One region of the Crassaminicella indica genome, then DNA from elsewhere that is predicted to be linked to it. Evidence: a T-box and tRNA genes for the amino acid it is inferred to sense, from the RefSeq annotation. Region 1 holds a T-box; the other holds one or more tRNA genes.
The links. A T-box is a leader RNA that pairs with one kind of tRNA and senses whether it is charged. The one in region 1 lies ahead of thrS (threonine--tRNA ligase), so its partner is inferred to be a tRNA-Thr.
Positions count from the first base shown of each region.

Region 1 (5,797 bases):
ATAATAAATTCATCTCTCATCCTTTAGATGGGAGATGAATTTATTATTTTTTTGTTAAAATATAAATAGTATTAAAATGATATTATACAGATAATTACTAATAATAAAAAAGGTGATAAAAATGAAATGTAAATTATTAAATATACCGTTTTTACCTAAAAATAAAGTAAAAGCAGTAATTGTAGATGGTCGAGTATCGGATAATTTTATAAACAACTTAAAATATATGGATATAAATATGATAAAAACACCTTATTGTAAAGAGCTATATAGTGCAATCTCTTATCATCCAGATATCCTATTACATCCTATAAATGGAAAAGACGTGGTTGTAGCTCCAAATGTTTATGACGATTTAGAAAAACCTCTTAAAAAATATGGATTGAATGTAATCAAAGGAGAAACAGTTTTAAGGAGGAACTATCCAGATAATATTGCATATAATATAGGGAGAGTTTCTAATTTTGCTATACATAATTTAAAATATACAGATAAAGTTACCTTAAAATTACTTGAAAAAAGTGGTGTAGAGTTGATTCATGTAAAACAAGGATATTCAAAATGTTCAATCTGTATTGTGAATGAAAGAGCCATTATTACGTCGGACAGAGGAATTGCAAAAACTATCGAAAAATATGGAATAGATACTTTGGTAATATCTCCTGGATATATAGATCTTACTGGACTTGATTATGGGTTTATTGGAGGTGCTTCAGGACTTATTGCTAAAAATAAAATAGCATTTTCAGGGTTTTTATCACACCATCCTGATTATGATAGAATTTTAGAATTTTTAGCGAATTATAGTGTGGAACCAGTCTTTTTAGAAAATGATAAGCTCAAGGATATTGGCTCGATTATACCTATTTTAGAAATGGCATATTAAGAAATAAATGTAATCTGGTATTTTGAATATCACTTCTTATTACACATATACTACTAGTACAGTAGAAGAAGGAGTGAAAAAAATGACTTTGTTGACATTGATACTTAATGCAGGTTGGGAGGATATTTGCAATCGATTGAATCGTGAAACTGATTTTTTTTTAAAAGATGGAATTGTAATAGATAGAAATATTGAAAAGGTCGGAAAAGAAATATATATCACCTATTCTGTAAAAGAATTGAATACAAAGAAATATACAGCAGATGATTTTAAATATATCTTTAAATACTATATGGCAAATATTTTTTCAGAGATAATTATTAATAATATTGAGGAAAGATTAGCTTATAAGATTTTATCTAGCCAGTATTTTTATTTTGGATTACAGGAAAGGAAGGCTATACTCAAACATTTTAATAATATACAAAAAGATGAAATGTATCAATATGAAGAGGGCGTGCTCTGTACGATAAGTAAAAAGGCAAAAATAGTGCAGCAAATGATGAATTATTTTATGGAAAACGATGCAATCCATATGGAAGGCTTTATTCGGTTTAGATTAAGAAGCTATACAGAGGAATTGGAAAACAATATAGATAGAGCAGTGGAAGATTTTATCATGGAAAAGGAATATAATGAATTTATAAGACTATTAAGATATTTTGTAGATATTCAAGAAGCTAAAATAGATACTGTACATGTACTTATGTCCGAAAATGGAAATTATCATCTTTATGATAGTAAAAATAGAATGATCAATAATGAATATCTTGAAGATTTAGCACTGGAGATGGCAGATAAAGATATAAGCTGTGATGATTTATTGATTAGCTCATTAATTACATTAGCACCTAAAAAAGTTGGTATTCATTTTTCTGCAAATGGACCTAGAAAGGAAATTGTAGAAACTATCCAAAAGGTTTTTTCAGATAGAGTATATATTTGTAGTGGTTGTAATTTATGTGGGTCTGTAAAAAATATTAAACAAGAGTAGACATAGGGCTACTCTTGTTTAATGTGAGAGTTATGCTATTGTATTGCAATAATAACTATGCTATACTGAATACGAAAAAAGGTCATATTATAACAATAAATTTATAAATATAGTAATTTTTTACAAAAGATAATGTAGTAGAGGTGAAACATATTGTTTTGGATGAAATTATTTGTTCTAGCGGTAGTTGGTGCAATTATTGGATGGATTACAAATGTGTTAGCGATCAAATTTATTTTTAGACCTTTAAAGCCTATCAATATTCCTGTACTTAATATGAAAATACAGGGACTTATACCAAAAAGAAAAGCAGAGCTTGCTAAAAGTGTAGGAGAAATAGTAGAAACAGAGCTTATATCTATGGAAGAGATTATTGATAAGTTTATTGAAGATGAAAATAAAAGTGAGATTATTTTTAATATTAAAAGAAAAATAAAAAAAATTATAGATGAGAAGCTTCCAGGGTTTATTCCAAGTGCTTTTAAGGGAATGATTGAAAGTTATATTGATGAGATGATAGATAAAGAAGCAGATAAAGCGATTACTGAATTGACAGAAAAGCTCATTCATAAGGCTACAGAAAAAGTAAAAATTTCTAAAATTATTGAAGAGAAAATCAATGATTTTGAATTAGAAAAATTAGAAGAAATCGTACTTTGCATTGCAAAAAAAGAATTAAAGCACATAGAAATTTTAGGAGCTATCATTGGATGTGTAATAGGCTTTATTCAAGGAATTATCATATTTATGTTTTAAATTGCATGATTATAGGCAAACAACTTCAAAATGAAATATAAAGAATAGTTCATTCCAGATAACTTTTGAAAAAACAAAACTTCATTCCATGAAAAAATACTAAACCTTCAAAACTCACTTCGTTCAAACAATGAAGGTTCTTAACGTATTTTTTATGAAATTTCAGTAAGTTTTTTTACAAAAGTTATCGAAGTCATTCACTTATTTTTATATATTTCTTTTTTATGTTGAAGTTGTTCACTTATAATGTATAAAAAAGGAAAATTTGAACAAACTTATTGACAAATAGTAAAAATATTTTTATAATGAAACAAAGTTAGAAAAGATAAAAAATAGAAAGCGATGATAAGGAAGAGTACTATAGACCCAATCAAAAGAGATAGGATGTCCTAGGCTGTGAGCATCCTTTGATATGACTATAGGAAAACTACCTTTAAGCTGTGCCTGAGTAGCCAAAAGGTAAAAGGGATATCGGTGTGGCAGCCTTAATGCCTGAAAGTGGATGAAATCAATCTGGGTGGAACCGCGGGAGATTCCTCTCGTCCCAAAGAATTACTTTGGGATGAGAGGTTTTTATATTTGTAAGAAGATTAAAGGAGGTAATACAATTGGAACAAATAAAAATAACTTTAAAAGATGGTTCAGAAAAAGTATGTAAAAAAGGAATAACAGTTATTGAAATTGCAAAAGAAATTAGTGGAAGACTTGCGAAAGAAGCAGTAGCAGGAGAGGTAGATGGTAAAACTGTAGATTTAACATATTCTATTATGAAAGATAGTCAAGTAAATATTTTAAAATTTGATGATGAAAAAGGAAAAGAGGTTTTTAGACATACAAGCTCTCATATTTTAGCACAGGCAGTAAAAAGATTATTTCCTAATACAAAGCTTGCAATAGGACCTGCTATTGAAAATGGGTTTTATTATGATTTCGATTCAGACCATAGATTTACAGAAAGCGATCTAGAAAAAATAGAAAAGGAAATGAAAAAAATAGTTAGTGAAAATTTAGAATTAGAAAGATTTGAATTACCTCGTGATGAAGCTATAAAATACATGAAAGAAAGAGAAGAAAATTATAAAGTAGAATTGATTGAAGATTTACCAGAGGATGCAGTAATTTCTTTTTATAAGCAAGGAGACTTTGTAGACCTTTGTGCAGGACCTCATCTAATTAGTACAAAACCAGTAAAAGCAATAAAATTATTAAGTGTTGCTGGTGCGTATTGGCGTGGAGATGAAAAAAGAGAAATGCTTCAAAGAATTTATGGGACATCTTTCCCAAAACAAAAATTATTAGAAGAATATATTCATAGATTGGAAGAAGCAAAGAAAAGAGATCATAGAAAAATAGGAAAAGAATTAAAATTGTTTACAATTCTTGAAGAAGGACCAGGTTTTCCATTTTTCTTACCAAAGGGAACACAGCTTAAAAATACTTTGATGGAATATTGGAGAGAAGTTCATAGAAAATGGGGATATGTTGAAGTAGAAACACCAATTATATTAAATAGAAAGTTGTGGGAGACTTCTGGACATTGGTACCATTATAAGGAAAATATGTATACAGTAAAAATTGATGAAGAAGATTATGCAATAAAGCCTATGAATTGTCCAGGAGGAATGCTTGTATATAAAACAGATATGCACTCTTATAGAGATTTTCCTATTAGAATGGGTGAAGTAGGAAGAGTTCATAGACATGAATTATCTGGTGCACTTCATGGTTTAATGAGGGTTAGAGCTTTTACACAAGATGATGCGCATATTTTTATGCTTCCAGAACAGATTAAAGATGAAATCAAAGGAGTAGCAAAATTAATAGATGAAGTTTACACTAGATTTGGATTTAAATATAAAGTAGAGTTATCTACAAGACCAGAAGATTCAATGGGTTCTGATGAAGAATGGGAAATGGCAGAATCTGCATTAAAGGCTGCATTAGAAGAATTAGGATTAGAATATAAGTTAAATGAAGGAGATGGTGCATTTTATGGACCAAAGATAGATTTTCACCTAGAGGATTGCATTGGTAGAACATGGCAGTGCGGTACTATTCAGCTTGATTTCCAATTGCCGCAAAGATTTGATTTAACTTATATTGGGAAAGATGGAGAAAAACATAGACCTGTAGTGATTCATAGAGTTGCTTTTGGTAGCATTGAAAGATTTATAGGGATATTAATAGAGCATTTTGCTGGAAAATTTCCAACATGGTTAGCACCAGTACAAGTAAAGGTACTTCCTATTGCTGATAAATTTATGGATTATGCACAAAAGATTGTAGAGATGATGAAGGAAAAGGGTATACGTGTTGAAATAGATGATAGAAATGAGAAAATTGGATATAAAATTCGCGAAGCTCAATTAGAAAAAGTTCCATATATGATTATTATTGGAGAAAAAGAACAAACATCAAATACTATATCTGTTCGTTCAAGAGATGAAGGAGAACTTGGTAGTCAAGAAATTCAAAGCTTTATTAAAAGAGTTGAAGATGAAATTAAAAACAGAAAATTATAATAAAAGAGAGTCATATGACTCTCTTTTATTATATGGATAGGCTGTATTTTTGTTCATTAAGCTTTAAAATATTTTCTAATTCTTGTCCAGTAAGTGTTTCTTTTTTGTATAGTTCAGTAGCTATTGCTGATAATAAATGGCTATGCTTTTCTAATGTTTGAAATGCATCTTCATAGCATTCATCTATGATCTTTTTTATTTCTTTATCAATTAAAGGGTAACAATTTCTTATTAGAGTTGGTTCGAATACACGATTTTTTAAATTACTCATCCCATATTCACAAACCATTTGATAGGCAATTGTATTTGCTTTTTTTAAATCATCCTTTGCACCTGTTGAAACTTCTCCAAAAATAAGTTGTTCTGCACATCTGCCTCCTAGTAAAACTTTTATTTTATTTTTAAGCTCATTGGTTGTAGTTAAGTATCGATCTTCTTCAGGAGCATACATAACATATCCTAAAGCTTCACCACGAGGGACAATAGATACCTTTGAGACCAAATCGCAGTTTAGTATTTTTCCCATTAAAGCATGACCGGCTTCATGGAAGGATACTTTTCGCTTTTCTTTATCTAGGATAACAGCATTTTTTCTTTGAAGTCCTGCAATAACCTTTTCAATGGCTTCGTTGAATTCGT
Region 1 is NZ_CP078093.1:132,598-138,394, reverse strand. It holds gene KVH43_RS00845 (M24 family metallopeptidase) at 1-4, shown strand, start outside; gene KVH43_RS00840 (DUF6873 family GME fold protein) at 122-886, shown strand; gene ytxC (putative sporulation protein YtxC) at 969-1,880, shown strand; gene KVH43_RS00830 (DUF445 domain-containing protein) at 2,043-2,636, shown strand; T-box leader at 2,970-3,186, shown strand; gene thrS (threonine--tRNA ligase) at 3,254-5,158, shown strand; gene ftsH (ATP-dependent zinc metalloprotease FtsH) at 5,187-5,797, opposite strand, start outside.

Region 2 (5,797 bases), 1.2 Mb from region 1:
CAAAAAGATTATCGGTATGGCAAAAGATAAAAACATACCTATTCAATACGTAAAAAAGCAAAAGCTTAATGAGATTTCTGTATCTCATGCTCATCAGGGTGTGATTGCTTTTGTAGCAGCTCATACATATGTAGAAGTTGAGGATATATTGAAAAAAGCTGAAGAAAAAAATGAAGATCCATTTATTATTATATTAGATGAAATTACAGATCCTCATAATTTAGGGTCTATTATGAGAACTGCTGATGCTTGTGGGGCTCATGGTGTGATTATTCCCAAAAGAAGGTCTGTAGGGCTTACGGGGATAGTTGCGAAGACTTCTGCTGGTGCTATAGAGTATGTTCCTGTTGCGAAGGTATCTAACATTGTGAGAACTATAGATTTTCTAAAATCACAAGGACTATGGGTAGTTGGAGCAGATATGACAGGAGAGAAGAAGCATTATGAAGAAAATCTAAAAGGAAAAATTGCATTAGTAATTGGAAGTGAAGGTAAAGGGATAGGAAGATTGGTAAAAGAAAAATGTGATTTTTTAGTAAATATTCCTATGAAAGGGGAAGTCAGCTCTTTGAATGCATCGGTAGCAGCAGCTGTTCTTATGTATGAAGTGGTTCGTCAAAGAGAGGAAAGAATAGGGTGATTGGATTTTGAATCAATTTTTATTGGTAGATGGATATAATGTAATAAATGCTTGGCCTCATTTAAAGGAAGTAGGAAAGGTGAATTTAGAGGAAGCAAGAGATGCGCTTGTTCAAGAGTTGGTGGATTATAAGCATTATACAGGATATTCTGTTATTGTTGTATTTGATGCTCATTATGTAAAGGGAAGTGATGTAAAACGCTTTTTTACAAAGGGAGTAGAGGTAGTATTTACAAAAGAACATCAGACAGCGGATTCTTATATAGAAAAAAAGGTAGAAGAACTTATGAAAGACAGAAAAAATTCTGTGATGGTTGCTACATCAGATTGGGCAGAGCAGCAGGTTGTATTGGGTAGCGGTGCTATAAGAATTTCTGCAAGGGAATTAAAAATTGAATTAGATAAAATAATAAAAAAAATCCATAAAAAAGCAGCAGCTTCTAAACAAATACGTTCCACTATTGAAGATCGAATAGGCAAGGATATTGTCGAAAAGCTTGAAAAATGGCGCAGAAATCAATGATTTTCTTGACTAGACGATAAAAGTTAAGTTATAATAAATATACGATTTTGTGCTTTTGTAAGTAGGGGTAGGTTATACATAAAAATTGGGTAGCACAAAACAAAAAAAGTGCTGGAGGAGATGTTGGTGGCAATCGGTAATGAACGAGAGGAAGTTGCTGAAAAAACTGAATTAAGAGTTGATGAAGATGTTGTTGAGGATGCTAGACAAGGTAATTCTAAAGCACAGGAATATCTTATTAAAAAATATAAAAATTTTGTTAGAGCAAAAGCAAGATCTTATTTTTTGATTGGAGCAGATCGGGAAGATATTATTCAAGAGGGGATGATAGGTCTTTTTAAGGCTATTCGTGATTTTAAACCGGACAAGCGATCCTCCTTTAGAGCTTTTGCTGAAATATGTATTACAAGACAGATTATTACAGCGATTAAAACAGCTACAAGACAAAAGCATATTCCTCTAAATTCATATGTTTCTTTGAACAAGCCAATATATGATGAAGAATCAGATAGAACATTACTAGATGTTATATCTGGAGCGAAGATTTCTGATCCTGAAGAATTAATTATATCAAGGGAAGAACTTGCACATATTGAATCGAAGATAGGAGAAATATTGAGTGATTTGGAATGGACTGTACTTATGTCGTATCTTCAGGGGAAATCTTATCAGGAAATGGCTGCTGAACTGGACAGACACGTAAAATCTATTGACAATGCACTTCAACGTGTAAAAAGAAAGCTAGAAAGGTATTTAGAGGTAAGGGGAAGTTAAGTGTTGTAAAAAAATATCAAAGCAAAAACCATTGACTTTAAATTTGATTCGTAGTAAAATAAGTGATGGTGAGTGCCCATGTGGCTCAGGTGGTTAGAGCGTCGCCTTGGTAAGGCGGAGGTCGGCGGTTCGAATCCGCTCGTGGGCTCCATGTTAGGTTTTAATACATAGATACACCCGGATGAGTTTACTTGAAAAATCATCATTATAGAAATCATATATAAAAAGGAGGAGAAACAAATGGCAAAAGCTAAATTTGAGAGAAATAAGCCACATGTTAACATTGGAACAATCGGTCACGTTGACCACGGTAAAACAACATTAACAGCAGCGATTACAATGACATTAAACAAAAGATTTGGAACTGGAGAAGCAGTAGCATTCGAAAATATCGATAAAGCTCCAGAAGAAAGAGAAAGAGGAATCACAATTTCAACAGCACACGTTGAGTATGAAACACCAAACAGACACTACGCACACGTTGACTGTCCAGGACATGCTGACTACGTTAAAAACATGATTACAGGAGCAGCACAAATGGACGGAGCGATCCTAGTAGTTGCAGCAACAGATGGTCCAATGCCTCAAACAAGAGAGCATATCTTACTATCAAGACAAGTAGGTGTACCATACATCGTAGTATTCTTAAACAAATGTGATATGGTAGACGATGAAGAATTATTAGACTTAGTAGAAATGGAAGTAAGAGAATTATTAAACGAATATGAATTCCCAGGAGATGATACACCAATCGTTAGAGGATCAGCATTAGAAGCATTAAACGATCCAGATGGACCATGGGGAGATAAAATCGTAGAATTATTTGAAGCAATCGATGAGTACATTCCTGAGCCACAAAGAGATACAGACAAGCCATTCATCATGCCAGTAGAGGACGTATTCTCAATCACAGGAAGAGGAACAGTAGCAACAGGAAGAGTAGAAAGAGGAATCCTAAAAGTACAAGATGAAGTAGAAATCGTAGGATTATCAGAAGAGCCAAGAAAAGTAGTAGTAACAGGAGTAGAAATGTTTAGAAAGCTACTAGATCAAGCACAAGCAGGAGATAACATCGGAGCACTTCTAAGAGGTGTGCAAAGAGATGAAATCGAAAGAGGACAAGTATTAGCAAAGCCAGGAACAATCAATCCACATACAAAATTCAAAGCTGAAGTTTACGTATTAAAGAAAGAAGAAGGTGGAAGACATACACCATTCTTTAAAGGATACAGACCACAGTTCTACTTCAGAACAACAGATATCACAGGATCAATCGAGTTACCAGAAGGCGTAGAAATGTGTATGCCAGGAGATAACGTAACAATGGAAATTGAGCTAATCAGCCCAATCGCTATTGAAGAAGGATTAAGATTTGCTATCCGTGAGGGTGGTAGAACAGTTGGAGCAGGTGTTGTTGCTCAAATTATTGAATAATTAAAGGTTGGTAAAAAGGACTAGGTTTGAAACCCAAGCCTAGTCCTTTTGAATAAAATTGCAATAAAAATCAACATTATGGCTATACTAAAAAATAACAAATAAATACAGAGAAAAAAGCACTAAAGCACAAGTGTTTTTTTCTGTGTGCTTATAAAGGCAATTTATTGCATTAAGCAATCAGCAAAAACTATGTTGACACAGATGAAAAATTGTGATAGCTTTATTAAGTAATGGTATTATAATGAGATATTTGTGTCGAATTGCAAGATAGTTCATATAAGGGTTAGTATCCTAGGAGGTGTAAGCATGAGAGTAAAAGTAACTTTAGCATGTACAGAATGCAAACAAAGAAATTATCATACTATGAAGAATAAAAAGAACAATCCAGACAGATTAGAAATGAAAAAATACTGCAAATTCTGTAAAACTCACACAACTCACAAAGAAACAAAATAATCCTTTATAGTATTTATGTTTTGTACAATTAACATATAAGGATGTGAATAGTATGGCAGTACAAACAAATACAAATAAATTAGGCAAATCACAAAATGTAGGTAAATACTTCAAAAATGTTAAAGCAGAACTTAAAAAAGTAATTTGGCCAAATAAAAAAGACTTAATTTCGTATACTACAGTAGTAGTAGTAACTTGTGCGATTACAGCAGCTGGAATTTGGCTAGTAGATACAGCTTTAGGGAAAGCTCTTCAGCAAATTATTAAATAGTGAGGGAGAAATATGTCTGAAAAGCCAAAATGGTATGTAGTTCACACCTATTCTGGACATGAAAACAAAGTAAAGGCAAATATTGAAAAGCTTGTTGAGAATAGAGGTATGGAAGATATTATTAGTGAAATTGTTGTACCTACAGAAGAGAAAATAGAAGTTAAAAATGGGAAGAAAAAATCAAAACAGAAGAAAATTTTCCCTGGCTATGTGCTTATTAAGATGATTATGAATGATGAGTCTTGGTATGTAGTAAGGAATACAAGAGGTGTTACAGGTTTCGTAGGTCCAGGGTCTAAGCCGATTCCTTTGAGTGATGAAGAAGTGAAGAAAATGGGAATTGAAGAACCAGTTGCAGAAATCGATGTTGTTGTAGGAGATACAGTAAAAGTTATATCCGGTCCATTTGAAAGTTTTATTGGCGTTGTCAAAGGAATCAACCTAGAAAGACAGATATTGAAGGTGCTTATTTCAATGTTTGGAAGAGAAACACCTGTAGAACTTGATTTTGCACAAGTAGAAAAATTATAATTTGCTTTAAAAAAGCTTATATGCTTTTTAACATAAAAATCTTATATGCAGATTAGCTGTATGAAAAATGAGGAGGTGTACTAATGGCAAAAAAAGTTACAGGAATGATTAAACTACAAATCCCTGCAGGAAAAGCTACTCCAGCACCACCAGTAGGACCAGCACTTGGACAACATGGTGTGAATATTATGCAATTTTGTAAGGAGTTTAATGCAAAAACTGCAGATCAAGCTGGTTTGGTTATACCAGTAGTTATTACAGTTTATCAAGATAGATCATTTACATTTATCACTAAAACACCACCAGCAGCTGTACTATTAAAAAAGGCAGCAGGTCTTGAGAGTGCTTCTGGTGAGCCAAATAGAAACAAGGTTGCAACAATATCAATAGACAAAGTAAAAGAAATTGCTGAATTAAAAATGCCTGATTTAAATGCTGGTAGCTTAGAAGCTGCTATGAGTATGATCAAAGGTACTGCTAGAAGTATGGGTATTGTCGTAGAAGAATAATATCCAGTTTAGTGGGAGGTATACTCAAAAAACCGTTAAAACCACAAAGGAGGTAAAAACATGCCAAAAAGAGGTAAAAGATATCAAGAAAGTGCAAAATTAATAGATAGAACAGCTCAATATGGAACAGAAGAAGCATTAAAGTTAGTAGTAGATGCTGCAAAAGCTAAATTTGATGAGACTGTTGAAGCACACATTAAGCTTGGAGTTGACTCAAGACATGCAGATCAACAAGTTAGAGGTGCGATTGTATTACCACATGGTACAGGTAAAACAAGAAAAGTATTAGTTTTTGCAAAAGGTGAAAAGGTTAAAGAAGCTGAAAATGCTGGTGCAGATTATGTCGGAGCAGAAGACATGGTTCAAAAAATTCAAAAAGAAAACTGGTTTGACTTCGATGTAGTAGTAGCTACACCAGACATGATGGGTCTTGTAGGAAGACTTGGTAGAGTATTAGGACCAAAAGGCTTAATGCCAAACCCTAAATCAGGAACTGTTACTTTCGAAGTAGAAAAGGCAGTAAAAGAAATCAAAGCAGGAAAAGTAGAATATAGATTAGATAAAACAAATATTATTCACGTACCAATTGGAAAGGTATCTTTTGGTGCAGAAAAATTAATTGAAAACTTCAAAACATTAATGGATGCAATAATTAA
Region 2 is NZ_CP078093.1:1,339,291-1,345,087, forward strand. It holds gene rlmB (23S rRNA (guanosine(2251)-2'-O)-methyltransferase RlmB) at 1-640, shown strand, start outside; gene KVH43_RS06300 (NYN domain-containing protein) at 648-1,163, shown strand; gene sigH (RNA polymerase sporulation sigma factor SigH) at 1,284-1,937, shown strand; tRNA gene KVH43_RS06310 (tRNA-Thr) at 2,012-2,088, shown strand; gene tuf (elongation factor Tu) at 2,178-3,371, shown strand; gene rpmG (50S ribosomal protein L33) at 3,681-3,830, shown strand; gene secE (preprotein translocase subunit SecE) at 3,883-4,101, shown strand; gene nusG (transcription termination/antitermination protein NusG) at 4,114-4,632, shown strand; gene rplK (50S ribosomal protein L11) at 4,716-5,141, shown strand; gene rplA (50S ribosomal protein L1) at 5,202-5,797, shown strand, end outside.
Region 2: it encodes a tRNA-Thr, which carries the amino acid that the T-box ahead of thrS (threonine--tRNA ligase) is inferred to sense. The anticodon was not compared.